DNA from 2 places in the Priestia sp. D3YE.R1 genome. Region 2 is predicted to be linked to the other one. Evidence: riboswitches for the same ligand, from Rfam matches in the RefSeq annotation. Region 2 holds a riboswitch; the other holds the start of a gene.

Region 1 (7,703 bases), 880 kb from region 2:
CTCGAGTGTAACTTAACTTCATTCGTTCACCCACGCCGTATTCACCGCCGGTCCATCCAGTGTTTACAAGGTAGACATTCACGTTATGTTCATCGATTTTCTTTCCTAGCATTTCTGCATAAGTTGTTGGAGCAAGAGGTAAGAAAGGCTCACCAAAGCATGTAGAGAAAGTGGCCTGTGGCGATGTTACGCCGCGTTCTGTTCCAGCTAACTTACTAGTGTATCCGCTCAGAAAATGGTACATCGCTTGTTCTTTTGTAAGCTTGCTGATTGGAGGCAAGACGCCGAAGGCATCAGCAGTTAAAAAGACAATAGCTGTAGGGTGCCCAGCAACGCTTGGCAATACCGTATTATCAATAGAGTCAATTGAATAAGCGGCACGAGTATTTTCTGTTAAACTATTATCATTGTAATCTGCTACTTTCGTATTTTGATTTAACACTACATTTTCCAGTACGGCGCCGAAGCGAATTGCATTAAAAATTTGCGGTTCTTTTTCTTCGGAAAGCTGAATGCACTTCGCGTAGCAGCCTCCTTCAATATTAAATACACCAGAGCTTGACCAACCGTGCTCGTCATCTCCGATTAAACGACGGTTTGCATCAGCAGAAAGCGTTGTTTTACCCGTTCCAGATAAACCAAAGAATAATGCAACGTCACCTTCTTCTCCTACGTTAGCAGAACAGTGCATGGATAGAATATTGTTTTGGGGAAGCAAGAAGTTCATCACTGAGAAAATAGATTTTTTCATTTCACCAGCGTATTCAGTTCCTCCAATTAGCACAATCCGTCGCTCTAATGAAAGAATAATGAAGGTTTCAGAATTCGTCCCGTCTGTTTCAGGATCAGCTTTGAACGTTGGAGCTGCTACAATTGTAAACGGCTTCACATCATCATTTGTTTTTTGTTCAGCTGAAGGGCGAATGAATAACTGCTGAGCGAATAGGTTGTGCCATGCAAATTCATTAACTACTTGAATTGGTAACTGATACTTTTTATCAGCTCCAGCATATCCATTAAAAACAAAAAGTTCATCCTGCTTCTTTAAGTGGGTTAAGACTTTTTTGTATAGCGCATCGAATCGCTGAGCAGAAATTGGCTGATTGACCGGTCCCCATTCAACCGTTTTTGAAGATACAGCATCGCTTACAATAAATTTATCCAAAGGAGAGCGACCTGTATATTTTCCGGTTTCGACTGACACAGCACCTGTAGAAGTCAGCGTTCCTTCGCGTCGAGCTAGAATTTTTTCAACAAGTTGTGGAACAGATAATTGGTGTTTTGTTGTTTTTAATTGAAGCAAACCATTTAATTCGATAGACATATCAACAGTACTCATGTGCACTACCTTCCTTTTTTAGCTATTATTTATTCATTAATGTTTGAAATTTATAATTAGTATAACACATTTATTTAATTATTCTATACTATTTAACTAAAAATGTTTGTGTATTATAAAAAAATGTACGTTATACCTATTTTAGACACATGTATATGTGCTAGAAGCGAAAAAAGTGAAGGTATTTTAAATGAAAGCCTTTTTAAAAATCTGTCTTGTTAACCAAACTTCGTTTTCATTCTTAATAAGGTATACTATTTTTAAATTTGAGTATGTTACATTAAAACAGCTTCAAACATAAAGAGATGATTTCCATTTGAATGTTGTTGACAGTGAAGCGCTTTTTCATGTATTATATGTCCTTGAACGGATACTCTCTTATCCCGAGCTGGTGGAGGGACAGGCCCTGTGAAACCCAGCAACCATCGTCATTTTTTTGTGTAGACGATAAGGTGCTAACCTGATGCAAGGGCACAACCTTGATCGATAAGAGTGAAAGGCTTATGTAGAATTTGATACCTTTCCTCGATACAAGGAAAGGTTTTTTTATATTTTTTAACGTGTAATGAAAATAAGGGAATGAGTACCGTATCACAATGTATCGTATTTATAAGGAGGAAAACTGATGTCAACACAACGTCGTCTGTTCACGTCAGAATCTGTTACAGAGGGACATCCCGATAAAATTTGTGACCAAATTTCTGACTCAATTCTTGATGCTATCCTAGCAAAGGATCCAAATGCTCGTGTTGCTTGTGAAACAAGCGTAACAACTGGTTTAGTTTTAGTAAGCGGTGAAATTACAACTTCTACTTACGTGGATATTCCTAAAACAGTTCGTGAAACAATTAAAGGAATTGGCTATACTCGTGCAAAATACGGATTTGATGCTGAAACTTGTGCAGTATTAACATCTATCGACGAGCAGTCAGCTGATATCGCTGCTGGTGTAGACCAAGCGTTAGAAGCACGTGAAGGTCAAATGTCCGATGAAGAAATCGAAGCAATCGGAGCTGGAGACCAAGGGTTAATGTTTGGTTATGCATGTAACGAAACAAAAGAATTAATGCCTCTTCCAATTTCATTAGCTCATAAACTTGCTCGCCGTCTAACAGAAGTACGTAAAGAAGAAATTCTTCCTTACCTTCGCCCAGATGGTAAAACACAAGTAACAGTTGAATATGATGAAAACAACAAACCTGTTCGCATCGATACAATTGTTATTTCAACTCAGCATCACCCAGAAGTAACGTTAGAGCAAATTCAACGTAACTTAAAAGAATATGTTATTAATCCAGTTGTTCCAAATGAGTTAATTGATGAAAATACAAAGTATTTCATTAACCCAACAGGACGTTTCGTAATCGGCGGCCCTCAAGGAGATGCTGGTTTAACTGGTCGTAAAATTATCGTTGATACTTACGGCGGATATGCTCGTCACGGCGGCGGTGCATTCTCTGGTAAGGACGCAACAAAAGTAGACCGTTCAGCAGCTTATGCAGCTCGTTATGTTGCGAAAAACATTGTAGCAGCTGATCTTGCTGATAAATGTGAAGTACAACTAGCATATGCAATTGGTGTTGCACAGCCAGTATCTATTTCAATTGATACATTCGGTACAGGAAAAGTTTCTGAAGAAGTACTAGTAGATGTAGTACGCAAAAACTTTGACCTACGTCCAGCAGGCATCATTAAAATGCTTGATTTACGTCGCCCAATTTATAAGCAAACAGCAGCTTACGGTCACTTTGGCCGTACAGATGTGGAGCTTCCTTGGGAGTTCACAGACAAAGCTGAAGCATTAAAAACTCAAGCTTTAGCTAAATAATAAAAAAATCTCCGTGAAAACGGAGATTTTTTTTATGCCCATTGAATGCCTTCAGCAGATTTTTCTACGACATCTTCATATTCTGAAAGCAAATGCTGAAAAATGGCGTCCCATGATTGAGTAAGAGCATAGTGTCTCGCTGCATGGCCAAAGTGAAGCCGCTGGTGCAAATCATCGAGTAAACCTGTAATAGCCGAACTGAATTCTTCTAAGGAGTGAGGTTTGCAAAGGTAGCCGTTTCGCCCGTGCTGAACCATCTGTTTAACTCCTCCTGCATTTGCTGCCACTACAGGAGTTCCAGAAGCAAGAGACTCCAGTACGACATTTCCGAAGGTTTCTGTTTCTGAAGGAAAAACAAACAAATCAGATGACGAGTAGATATGAGCAAGTTGCTTACCTTCAAGAAAGCCTGTAAATGTCATATGCTCAGATGCTTGCTGCTGCATCTGTTCCTTTAAAGGGCCGTCTCCCACAATAACCCAGTGAATTTGATGACGGATATGATCAGGTAGAGATCGTGCGATTTTTATTAAAAAATCAGCGTTTTTTTCTTTAGCTAATCTGCCTACATACGTTAAAATGTAGGGTTTTTTAATATTGTATTTAATACGAATATCAAAGCGGTCATAGTGGGGATGAAACAATTTGTGATTCACCCCTCGCGACCAAATAGCTACGTTGTGAAACCCTTGTTCTTCTAGCTGCTGTTTGGTTACTTCGGAGGGAGCGAATATTTTCTGTACAGGTTTATAAAACCATTTCATATATTTTTGCAGTGGTACACGCATTTTTTCAAGTTCATAGTGAGATAAATAATCATCAAAATTGGTATGATAAGAGCCGACAAGAGGAACACCTAATCTTTTCCCGTAATAGGAGCCGCAAAGCCCCATTGTAAAAGGGGTGGCCAAATGAATGAGAGAAGGGTTGAATTCCTGCAGCTGCTTTTTAATTTTTAGAACGTTTGGCAATGAAAAGCGGCTGTTTGGATAAAGGAAAAAAGGCATGCTGGGCGAGCGGTGAACATACGTTGAAAATGACTGATTATGAGCAAATTCAGGAGCAAATACCTGGATGGGAATTTGCTTTGATTTGACATACTGAGTAAATTGATAAAGTGTTTTAGCAGCTCCGTTAACTTCCGGAGCAAATGTATCGGTAAATAAAGCAATTCTCATTAGTACTCCTCCTATCAATTAGACTAAAAATATGTTCAGTGAAACAGCACCTGAAAAGATGCCGAGTATCAGGCCTACCATGACATCCGTCGGATAGTGCAGACCGAGATAAATTCTTGAAACTCCTACCGTGACTGCAAGAGGCAAAAGAATGGCAGCGAAGGCTGGATAAGTAATCATCAGAGGGGTAACTAACGAAAAAATAGCTGTTGTATGCCCCGATGGAAATGAATGATCTTTTAATGGATTTTCTAATACTTTTGTATGCTTTAGTTGAATATAAGGCCGTTGTCTAGGATATAGCTTTTTAGCAATGGCAACAGGAATATGGCTAACAGCTAGAGAAAACCCACAAGCGTAAGCAACGGATGAAGGGTGCAGAAATAGCAGCAAGCATGCTATCACAATGGTAAACGTGGCTCCGCCGGCGTGAGTTAGTAAACGTAAAAACCTATTTAAGTGCTTTCGATCAAAGTGTTGATTTACACTTTTGAATAATCGGCATTCGGCATCGTATACATACTGAATTAACTTAGCTTTCATAGAGTCGCTCCCTTTTCAATAAATACGTCTTTATTATTCAGTTTAATCTTTAATTGTGGAGGCAGTACTAAAACGATGTAAATTAATATGGAAATTTCTTTACAATTGTGGGGAGAATAGAACATGATTAGAGAGTTTGTGGAGATACTAAAAAAATTCCCTCAGTATGACTTTCTGAGGGAACGTTTCCTTTATAATGAAGAATCAGATTTCTTAATAGACTTATAATACTGCCCTTTTTCTACATATTCTGTACGGATGCGCTGCATATCTTTTAAATCCTCCTCAGTCAGAGTGCGGATCACTTTAGCAGGTCGACCGAGTGCGAGAGTATTAGGTGGTATTTTTTTACCGGGAGGCACTAAACTTCCAGCACCGATAAAAGCACCTTCACCAATTTCCGCACCGTCTAAAATAATAGAGCCCATGCCAATGAGCGCGCGTTTGCGGATGATGGAGCTGTGTAAAATAACTTGATGTCCTACTGTCACATCATCCTCAATAAGCAACGGAGCATTTGGGCTTTGATGGAGTGTTGATTGATCTTGTATATTTACTCGTTTACCGATAATAGTAGGCGAAACATCTCCTCTAATAACAGTGTTAAACCAAATGCTGCTTTCTTCACCAATGGTGACATCTCCAGTAATCGTGACATAGTCTGCGATGAAGCAGCTGGGTGCAATGGTAGGCATTTTTTCTTTATACGGATAAATCATCAAATCATCTCCCTTTATTAGTTGAAAAAAAGTAGTAAATCTTCTAATGTAAGTGTACAAAGGTTTTTAAAGCAGGTAAACAAAAAAAGGAAGAAGGAGTAACTCAAATGCATAAATGGGAAGCAGTAAATCCAAAAGGCGTTATTGTCATGGTCCATGGAGCGGCGGAGCATCACGGGCGCTATCGCTGGCTGATTGAGATGTGGCGTTCAGTTGGAATGCACGTAATCATGGGAGACCTTCCTGGCCAAGGCTTAACAACGAGAAGAAGAGGACATATCCTATCCTTTGATGAATATGTATATGAAGTGGAAGAATGGGTACGTGAAGCGCAGAAATATGATTTGCCTATTTTCCTGTTAGGACACAGTATGGGAGGATTGGCGGTTATTCGTACGCTTCAGACAAAGAATCTCCCTATATGGGGTGCGATTCTTTCCTCACCTTGTTTAGGATTAAAAGAGCAAGTACCAGCTTACTTAGATATGTTATCTAAAGGATTAAATAAAGTCATGCCGAACAAACTTTTTGATTTGGGTCTCACTGTTGAAAAAGCAACAAGAAACCAAGAAGTTCGAGATGAAGATGAAAACGACTCACTGTACGTTACAAAAGTTTCCGTAAGATGGTACCGAGAATTGATTCAAGCTGTTAACTTAGCTTTTAAAGATATCGATCGTTTGCCGGATGTTCCGCTTCTTGTGATGCAGGCAGGAGAAGATAAAATTATTGAAAAGCTGATTGTTAGACAGTGGTTTGATGAAATAGAGCTAAGTGAAAAAATCTACAAAGAATGGTCTCAGCTGTATCACGAAATCTTTAATGAGCCTGAAAGAGAATACGTTTTTACATACGCGAAAAGCTTTGTTGATCTTCACATTTAATGAGTGCTGTCAGAAATTGAGGTGAAAATAAATGAAGATTCCGTCTCGTCCTATTTCATTAATGAGAAAAATTTATCGAGAAGTGTTTCCCGTCGTTCATCATGAGCTTGACCATTGGCGGGAACGGGCAAAAGAGATTCCTAATAAAGAATTACGCACTCAAGCATTGGCAAGCATCGATACAAAAACTTTTCATTGTGAAGGAGGCGGCATCCTATCGATTTTAGCGAAAGAAAACATGATTGAATGCGTAAAATTTATCGTTGCCTACCAAACAATCAGCGATTACTTAGATAACTTATGTGACCGCAGCAATTCGCTCGATCCTAAAGATTTTGCAGCCTTACATGAATCGATGCCAGATGCGTTGACTCCTCATGCACCTCTTGGAGATTACTATCGTTTTCGAACGGATAAAGACGACGGAGGATACTTAGGGGAACTTGTCCAGACTTGTCAGCAGTCCTTGCGAAAAGCCTGTAATTACCATATCGTCTCTTCACATTTACTAGAACTAGCTACTTATTATTGTGATTTGCAAATACATAAGCATGTTGAAATCAAGGAAAGAGTTCCGCGATTAGAGAATTGGTTCGATGCTCACCGGCACAGTGTTCCTGAAATGGAGTGGTATGAATTTTCAGCGTGCTCTGGTTCAACGTTAGGCATTTTTTGTTTGGTCGCTTACAGTTTTCAAGAAGAGATGACCGAAGAAATGACGGAGAAAATAAAAGCGGGATATTTTCCTTATATTCAAGGTTTACATATTTTACTCGATTATTTAATTGACCAAGAAGAAGATAAAGCAGGAGGAGATTTGAACTTTTGTTTTTATTATCCTCACTATCAGCAAATGATGGATCGCTTTTTGCATTTTGTTGTAAAAGCGGACGAATATGCTAAAAAACTGCCGGATTATCACTTTCACTGCTTTATCTATAAGGGACTCTTGGGCGTTTATTTGTCCGATCAAAAAGTGCGGGCACAAAAACATGTTCATGTGAATGCACGTAGATTAATAAAAGCGGGGGGAGCACTCAGCTACTTTTTCTATATCAACGGACGCTTGTACCGAATGCTAAAAAGATAAGCCATATGCGGCTTATCTTTTTTCAATAGCAATGATGAACGGAGGATTGTTTTGCTGATTCATGAAGCTGTATTGTAGAACATGGACGTTTTTTTGATCAAGGTTTTGGACATACGTTAGTA
Region 2 (7,703 bases):
GATTAAGGCTATGATACTTCTTCCTTCTCATCCAACTCTTAGAATTTAGAGGTATCCCTTTTCCTTAATCCATTAACTTAACTATACATATATTCAAAGTCAGGAAGCAAAGCGCCTGGCTTTTTCTGTGCAAATCATACATGGTGGTGTTTGAATGAAAAACGATATTTTTTTAAGAAGACAGTCTAAAGTAATTGTGAAGCAAGGATCAGATATATTACCCCCTGCTTATGTGGCTTCCATGTTAAAAAACATTGAGGCATTAGGATTTACAGCTTCAACTTCTTTAATTGATCGGTTACTCACTCTTCCGTTCTACGAATTTATGTCTTTTTATGAGCAGCTTCTCTTATCTTTAAAAAGACTTGTTGGCGCTCATGTTAAATATAAACCGATGTATCCTAACTTTCCAAACGAAGTCATGCAAGCGTCCGAAGCAGAACTATACATAAATGCTGTGGTTCACTATCTGACTGGGATTTTACCAAACAGTGAAAAACAAGATGTTTTTCCACTGTTTGATACTACAGATTTACGGATTATTGACCTCGGAACGGATGAAGAATTTGACCTTATGATGCGCCAATTAATTGGTGCCAATACCTCATTATCGCAAACGGATCGAGCAGACATCGAATGGTCTCTTATCACTTTACCGGCATTAGACCTACTTCCAGCAGTCATTCCTCAAAAAGAAAATGCTGCATTTGTTAGCTCAGTTTTAATTAAAACAAACAAACTACCTATTGATGTCTTGTCTTCTTATTTTAAAACAGCAACAGATGTCTTACGTTTGGCAACCGCTTTATCTGATGGCGATATTAGCCTTTCATCACCCACTTTATTTAAAAAGTTTAGTCGTTTTGAACGCCGAAGCTTGTTGCAGCTGCTAGAAAGCACTCCAAATGTAGAAGAAGATATGTTTCGTTATAAAGTAAAGTGGATTCGTTTAGGTGAGATTTTACATCCTGGAGAATACAAACATCGATTTCCTCACGCTGCTAAAGGATTCGATGCTGTTCGAAACCATAAAAGACCGTTGACGTTCTATAGTAAATTAGAGAAAGCACTCGAGCAACAAGACGTCTCAAAAGCAGTTTCACTTTTAGAAAAACGGCCAGGTGACTTTGCTAGACGAATTGACCATTTACTGCGCTTATCTACTGGGGAACAAGAAGCTGCTTCTATTATTGTAGCATTTGCAACGGTCGCTCATCATGTCTCTACGCCAGTACTGCTTCAGCTCTATTCACATATGAAGCATCGACATCATAGACAAGATATGCGCGTAGTGTTTCCAAAAGGGAATGTGTCCAAAGTAATGGCGCTTGATAATCCCTTACCTTCTCTTCGTAAAAATCTTTGTGATGGTGTAATAAATGCATGCAAAGATGCTTTACATGACCGTTTTGCTAAGTTGCCACCTCTTGGAAATGTATGGCTTGATGAACGTTTACGTGAACAAACTATACCATTTTCACAGCGTTCAAGCAGCAAAACATTAAAAACGATTAGTAGGGGCAGTAAATTAACAATTCCTGAAGGCAATACGCTTCGTTTTTTTATTTGGTGGAAAGAAGGCTTTGTAAATGGTGAACACACCGGTAGTGTAGATATTGATTTGTCTGCCGGAATTTACGATGAAAACTGGCAGTATAAAGAGCATATTTCTTATACAAACTTATCTTCAAAAAGCTTCAAAGCTTTTCACAGCGGAGATATTACATCTGCTCCTAACGGGGCATGTGAATTTATTGACTTGCATATCCCTACGATTCTAAAAAAAGGCGGCCGTTATATATTGATGAACGTTTATTCATTTTCTGTCCAGCCTTTTGTTATGCTTCCCGAATGTTTTGGAGGATGGATGATAAGACAGCACATAGAGTCCGGCGAGATATTCGAACCTTCTACCGTGCAGAATAAAGTAGATCTTGCTAGTGATTCCACCATCTCCATCCCTTTAATTTTTGATTTACAAGAGCGAAAATTAATCTGGACGGATATTTCGCTGCATCATCATGTTGAATTTGAAAATAATCTCGAACAAAACAATGGATCTGTCTCTCTTATAGGAAAAGCTATGACAAAGCTGTTGAAGCCAACGCTTTATGACCTTTTTTCATTTCACGCAGAAGCTAGAGGAACACTTATCCACGACAAGCAAAAAGCTGACACTATTTATTCTCTTGATGAAGGTGTTACCCCTTATGATATTGAAACAATTATCGAAACCTACCTAAACTAATTAATTTATAAGAAATTAAAAACAAACAAAAGAAAAAACCTCTTTCCAAGAAAGAGGTTTTTTCTTTTATTTCACGAGCTTTTGCTCAGTTGCAGCTGAACTCTGACTTCGTTTATGAAATCCTTTTGCGTAGTACGCAATAATAAGACCGATAAACCATAATGGTCCGATGACAACTGCAATTCTTGTGTCTGGGTTGTACGCCATAAGAACAACAACAAGCGCTAGAAACGCAAGTGATACATAAGACGTTAGCGGAAACAAAGGCATTTTGTATTTTAACTTTTCCTCTTCACCTTTTTTTAACGTTTTGCGATACTTAATTTGAGAAAGCAAAATAATTCCCCATGTCCAAATCGCACCGAATGTTGCAATGCTTGTTACCCACGTAAATACTTTGGCAGGCACAATGTAGTTTAACGCTACTCCCACTAATAAAGCACCCGCTGATGCTAAAACAGCTTTTCCCGGTACGCCGCCTTTTGTCAGCTGGCTGTATCCTTTTGGCGCTTCTCCGTGCTCTGCTAAGTTAAACAGCATACGGCCTGTACTAAAAATACCGCTGTTACAAGAAGAAAGAGCTGCTGTTAGCACGACAAAGTTAATAATACCAGCCGCCGCTGGAATCCCGATTTTTTCAAATGTTAATACAAACGGGCTTCCCTGTGAACCGATTTCTTGCCAAGGATAAATCGACATAATGACAAATAATGCACCCACGTAGAAAATAAGAATACGCCAAAAGACAGAATCAATCGCTCTTGCTAGAGATTTTTCCGGATTTTTCACTTCTCCCGCGGTAACACCGATCATTTCAATTCCTAAATACGCAAACATGACCATTTGCAGCGACAGCAAAATGCCTTTGAATCCGTGCGGGAACAGTCCGCCGTTGTCCCACAAGTTTTTAATACCAGTCGCAACGCCGCCGTTGCCGATTCCGAACACAATCATTAATAATCCAACGGCAATCATTAATACAATCGCTAAAATTTTAATAAGTGCAAACCAAAATTCCAGTTCGCCATATGCCTTAACAGCTAAGAAGTTAACTGTTGTCATAATGACAAGCGCCGATAACGCCCAAATCCAGTTTGGTACATCTGGATACCAATACCCCATATAAATACCAACGGCTGTAATTTCAGCCATACATGTTACAACCCATAAAAACCAGTAATTCCAACCTGTTAAATAACCAGCAAGCGGCCCTAAATAGTCGCGCGCGTACTTACTGAATGAACCTGCAACAGGTTTTTGAATCGCCATTTCTCCAAGTGCTCTCATAATAAAAAACATAATCATTCCGCTAAATCCATACGCCAACAATATTCCCGGTCCTGCTAATTTAATAGCAGATGCAGATCCAAGAAACAGCCCTACCCCTATGGCTGCTCCTAAGGACATCAGCGTCACATGTCTTTCTTCTAACCCGCGTTTCAATTCTTTCCCCTGAGTTTTCCCCTGCATAAACGTCTCCCCTTTTTCCAATCTGTCAAAACGAGATGAATACAGCCTTTTTTGTTAGCGCTTTCATATAAGTCTGTGCTAAAAGTCAGCTAGGCTATATATTTGTATTCTATCACCTTTCTCTCACTTTTCTTTTGTCGAAAAATAAAAAAATTATCGTATCATTTTGTTTAAATACACAATTAGATGTAGACACTGGTTTTTTACTATGTATTTATTATTGCACCTAAGTAATAGCATTTTAAAAAAATAGAAAAACGCCGACTCAACTCCGTCAGCGCATCGTTCATTTTATGCTTTTTATAAAAACTAGCATTTATCTCGCGGGTTCAAAAGTTTTACAGCCAGGTTCTTCCGTTTCAGAAACATGGTGACTACTTTCAGGACTCACAACGTAAATGGACTCTGCACTGCATTTGTTTCCAGTTTTCCAATACACGCACTCATTTACTTCACATAATACACCTTGAGCCACTGTCATCCCTCCTTTTCTTGTCTTATCTCTTTTTTACCCGAAATATAATGCTTCTAACATTTACATGCAAAAAAACCGCTTGTTTATCAAGCGGATCTTTTTATTGCATATGTTCAACATACTGTTTTTTAGCTAGATATAACTCGCGACTCAGCGTAATCCGTCGTTCTCGCAGGTGCCTTAATTTAGCCTGAAATCGTTCATTAGTTGGCTCTTCTTGAATTAAGCGATACGTAAAAGAAATATCTTCATTTAACTGTTTAAAATCTTCCCATATTTCTTGAACGAGTGCGGATTGTTTGTCTTCAAATGAGCGATTTTGCTTCGTTTTTAGCGCAGCTAAAATTTCCTGTTGCCACGTTTCGTCTTTTATTTCTTTTGCTAACAAGTATAGATCTAAATAATCATCAATGCTTAACGCCGTTTGTCTATTGTTCAATGTCATCACCTTTTCTATACGAAATGTTTCTTCCTAAGAAGAGGATTTCACCATAGAAAAAGATTCCTCTTCTTATCTGTCAAAGCTAGGCTATGCTGGAATTAGCACCATTCAATAATTGTGGTTGCTGAGGCTTCAAAGGGCCAGTCCCTCCACCTCTCTAGATAAGAATATTTCGTTTTTAAATTATTTCTGACTATTCTAATATGTTTTGTAGGTTACGTCAATAGCTTTTCAATAAAAAGAAAAAAGAAGTAAAATATGGTATGCTGTCATAAAGGATGGTGAGCACATGAAACGATATATGTTATCTGCTTTTTTGGGAAGCTTGCTGTTGCTTCTCAGCATTGCCTTTTCATCTACTTTCCATATTGCAATTGTCAAAACAACCGGAAGCATTGGAGGAATTATTTTAGCAGCAGCGGCTTTGATTATGAACGCGCTTGAAGATCCTCCCGCCTCAGATCATACAGGTGGAGGAGCTGTTGAAGTACTAGATAAAGGCGCCGTTTGGGCTACTTATTTACTTTTACTTTCATTACCAAACCTCATCGCATGTATAACATCTTATGTTTTATGGACTCGCTGACATTCACCAACGTTACGAACGTTTTACCACCTGCAGGCTCATTGATATTTGTTTATCTACAAATCCAAGTTCGCGATACACATGCTGTACAAAATTCCCAGCATGAACGCTGAGCCTGATTTCAGGGTATCCTTTGATAGACAATTCATCAATCGCTTTTTGCATTAACGGCTTGGCTAGACCCCGCCCGCGGTATTCTGATACAACATATAACTCGTAGATAAAGCCAATTTCTTCTTTTGAAAAGAAGTCGGCAGATGGTCCCGCAAGAACCCAGCCTGCGAGTTTATTTTCTTGTCTAGATACTAAATAATAACATCCTTTTTTAAGAGCATTATCAATTAGTTCATTTACGCGTTCAGTTGACGGTTGAAACTGATGCGTTGTTCCTTCAAACAGCGCATCAGCAGATTTTGTCCGAATTTCCTGTATTTCTTCTTCAGTAGCTTTTACAATCATCACGATCTCTCCTTTCGTGTTCGTTTTCCACATGCAGAGATAAATTCCTGCAAAAAAAGTCTTCGCCTAAGCGAAGACTTTTATTTAAATTCAAAATGTTCTTGATGATTGCCTTGTTCATCCGTCCAGTTAATCATGATGTCTAAGCCTGCCGCTTTTCCAGGAACAGCAAAATTCGCATAGCGAAAACGCTGACCGCTTTTGCTTAAGTTAGATCTTTCAATAGGAGAAAACAAGCTGTATTTCGTCTTATTTTTTCCTTCGTGACGAAAAGCTTGAACCTGCACGCGTTCTACGTCTTTTCCAATGTTTTCAACGGTTAACCCATATGTATGATAGACGTTATTTTTCCACTTTAGCTGATTATCTCCCGTCATACTTGCTTTTGCCAGTTCAACCGACCATTGTTCAGATGATTTCTTCATTGGAAGCTTTTCCATCGAAAGAGCGCTAACATGAATAGTTGCAAAAGCAAGCCAAACAAAACAAAAAGTGCTGACTGTATAAAATAGTCTTTTCATAGATATTGATCTCCTTAGCAATTTTAGTAGTAGCATCTCCTATTGCCCTAAAAATTATGATATACGTTTTAACACAAAAAGCCCCCCATTCAGGAGAAGCTTCTTAATTAATGCATCAGCAAATCTTTTTGTTTGTCTAATGAGTGTTTCGTATATAAATCTCTTTCAACCGTATATTTAGGACGCTGTTTCACTTCGTTAAAAATCTTGCCAATGTATTCTCCGACAAGCCCTATCCCCATTAGCTGCAGGCCGCCTACAAGCCAAATTGATAAAATAAGAGACGTCCACCCAATTTGCGTATGATCTAAATATTTTTGAATCAGCGCATAAATGCCAAACGCAACACTAAAAAGAAAAGAAGCTCCTCCAAGCAGCGTTAATAACCGTATAGGCGCTACGCTAAAAGATGTAATCCCGTCAAATGCAAAAGCGAGCATTTTCTTTAACGGATATTTTGATTCGCCCGCCGTCCGTTCTTTGCGGTCATATGTGACTTCAGTGGAGCGAAATCCTACTAATGGTACAAGACCTCGTAAAAAGACGTTTCCTTCTTTGTATTTCATGAGTTCACCAAGAGCACGTTTGCTCATGAGACGAAAATCAGCGTGATTTTGAACGAGCTGAATTCCTAACTTATTCATAAAACGGTAAAATCCTACTGCCGTAGTTCGTTTGAAAAGTGTATCGGTTTCTCTGCTGTCTCGAACACCATATACAACTTCATACCCGAGCCAATACTTCTCTACAAAAGTACGAATGGCGTTGATATCATCTTGTAAATCCGCGTCAATGGAAATGACGCAGTCAGATTGTTGGTAGGCTGCTTCTAGTCCTGCAAGCAAAGCATTTTGATGTCCTACATTTCGCGCTAGCTTTAACCCTTTTACAAATAAATTGCTGCAGCTTTCTTTTTCAATAAGCGACCACGTGCTGTCTTTACTTCCATCGTCTACAAATAAAATGGTACTTTCACTTGATACAAGACGTTCATCTATTAGTTCTTTTACTACAGTAGTTAATTGAAAAGACGTCTCTGTGAATACTTCTTCTTCGTTGTAGCATGGAACAACAATCGTTAAAATAGGTCTGTTCATTTTATTGCCCCCTTACTTTGCTTCATATACATACACTTTCCAAGCGGACTGTTTATCGTTAAATGCTTTTAAAAAGTGCAAACCGTCGCTTTCAGCATTTTCGATTGGCACAGCTGAAAAAATATAGCGACCGCCCATTTTTTTAAATTGATTGATATTAAGCTGCAAATGATGGATTTTTTTAGTTGAGTCTTTTCGGTAATCATATTTTTTCCCTAGCTCGCTAACAAACACATAGCAGCGGTTGCCCCAGTGATCATAGTAGCTTTCTAGTTTTTTATTTTTATCAAGCTCTTTGGCAATAATTTTACGAAACTCATGCTTATACGTTAACGGATAGAAGTTGTTATACGTATCTAGCGTATAAAAGCCGTTATACTGAGCAATGGATGGATGAAGCCCTAT

The links. Region 2 has a riboswitch for S-adenosylmethionine ahead of ACOZIR_RS04710 (hypothetical protein). Riboswitches for the same ligand answer to the same signal wherever they lie in the genome.
Region 1: linked by a shared signal. The riboswitch ahead of metK (methionine adenosyltransferase) and the one ahead of ACOZIR_RS04710 (hypothetical protein) in region 2 are both predicted to bind S-adenosylmethionine.

What each region holds. Positions count from the first base shown of each region.
Region 1 is NZ_JBLTHW010000001.1:37,652-45,354, forward strand. Features, by position in the region: gene pckA (phosphoenolpyruvate carboxykinase (ATP)) at 1-1,339, opposite strand, end outside; SAM riboswitch class I at 1,715-1,832, shown strand; gene metK (methionine adenosyltransferase) at 1,965-3,167, shown strand; gene ACOZIR_RS00250 (glycosyltransferase family 4 protein) at 3,200-4,345, opposite strand; gene ACOZIR_RS00255 (phosphatase PAP2 family protein) at 4,364-4,888, opposite strand; gene ACOZIR_RS00260 (gamma carbonic anhydrase family protein) at 5,080-5,607, opposite strand; gene ACOZIR_RS00265 (alpha/beta fold hydrolase) at 5,715-6,491, shown strand; gene ACOZIR_RS00270 (tetraprenyl-beta-curcumene synthase family protein) at 6,523-7,581, shown strand; gene ACOZIR_RS00275 (class I SAM-dependent methyltransferase) at 7,594-7,703, opposite strand, start outside.
Region 2 is NZ_JBLTHW010000001.1:913,328-921,030, reverse strand. Features, by position in the region: gene ACOZIR_RS04725 (cytoplasmic protein) at 155-2,248, shown strand; gene alaP (alanine permease AlaP) at 2,315-3,718, opposite strand; gene ACOZIR_RS04715 (DUF1540 domain-containing protein) at 4,035-4,193, opposite strand; gene ACOZIR_RS04710 (hypothetical protein) at 4,294-4,638, opposite strand; SAM riboswitch class I at 4,702-4,803, opposite strand; gene ACOZIR_RS04705 (hypothetical protein) at 4,925-5,221, shown strand; gene ACOZIR_RS04700 (GNAT family N-acetyltransferase) at 5,234-5,680, opposite strand; gene ACOZIR_RS04695 (hypothetical protein) at 5,761-6,201, opposite strand; gene ACOZIR_RS04690 (glycosyltransferase family 2 protein) at 6,309-7,298, opposite strand; gene ACOZIR_RS04685 (DUF6044 family protein) at 7,311-7,703, opposite strand, start outside.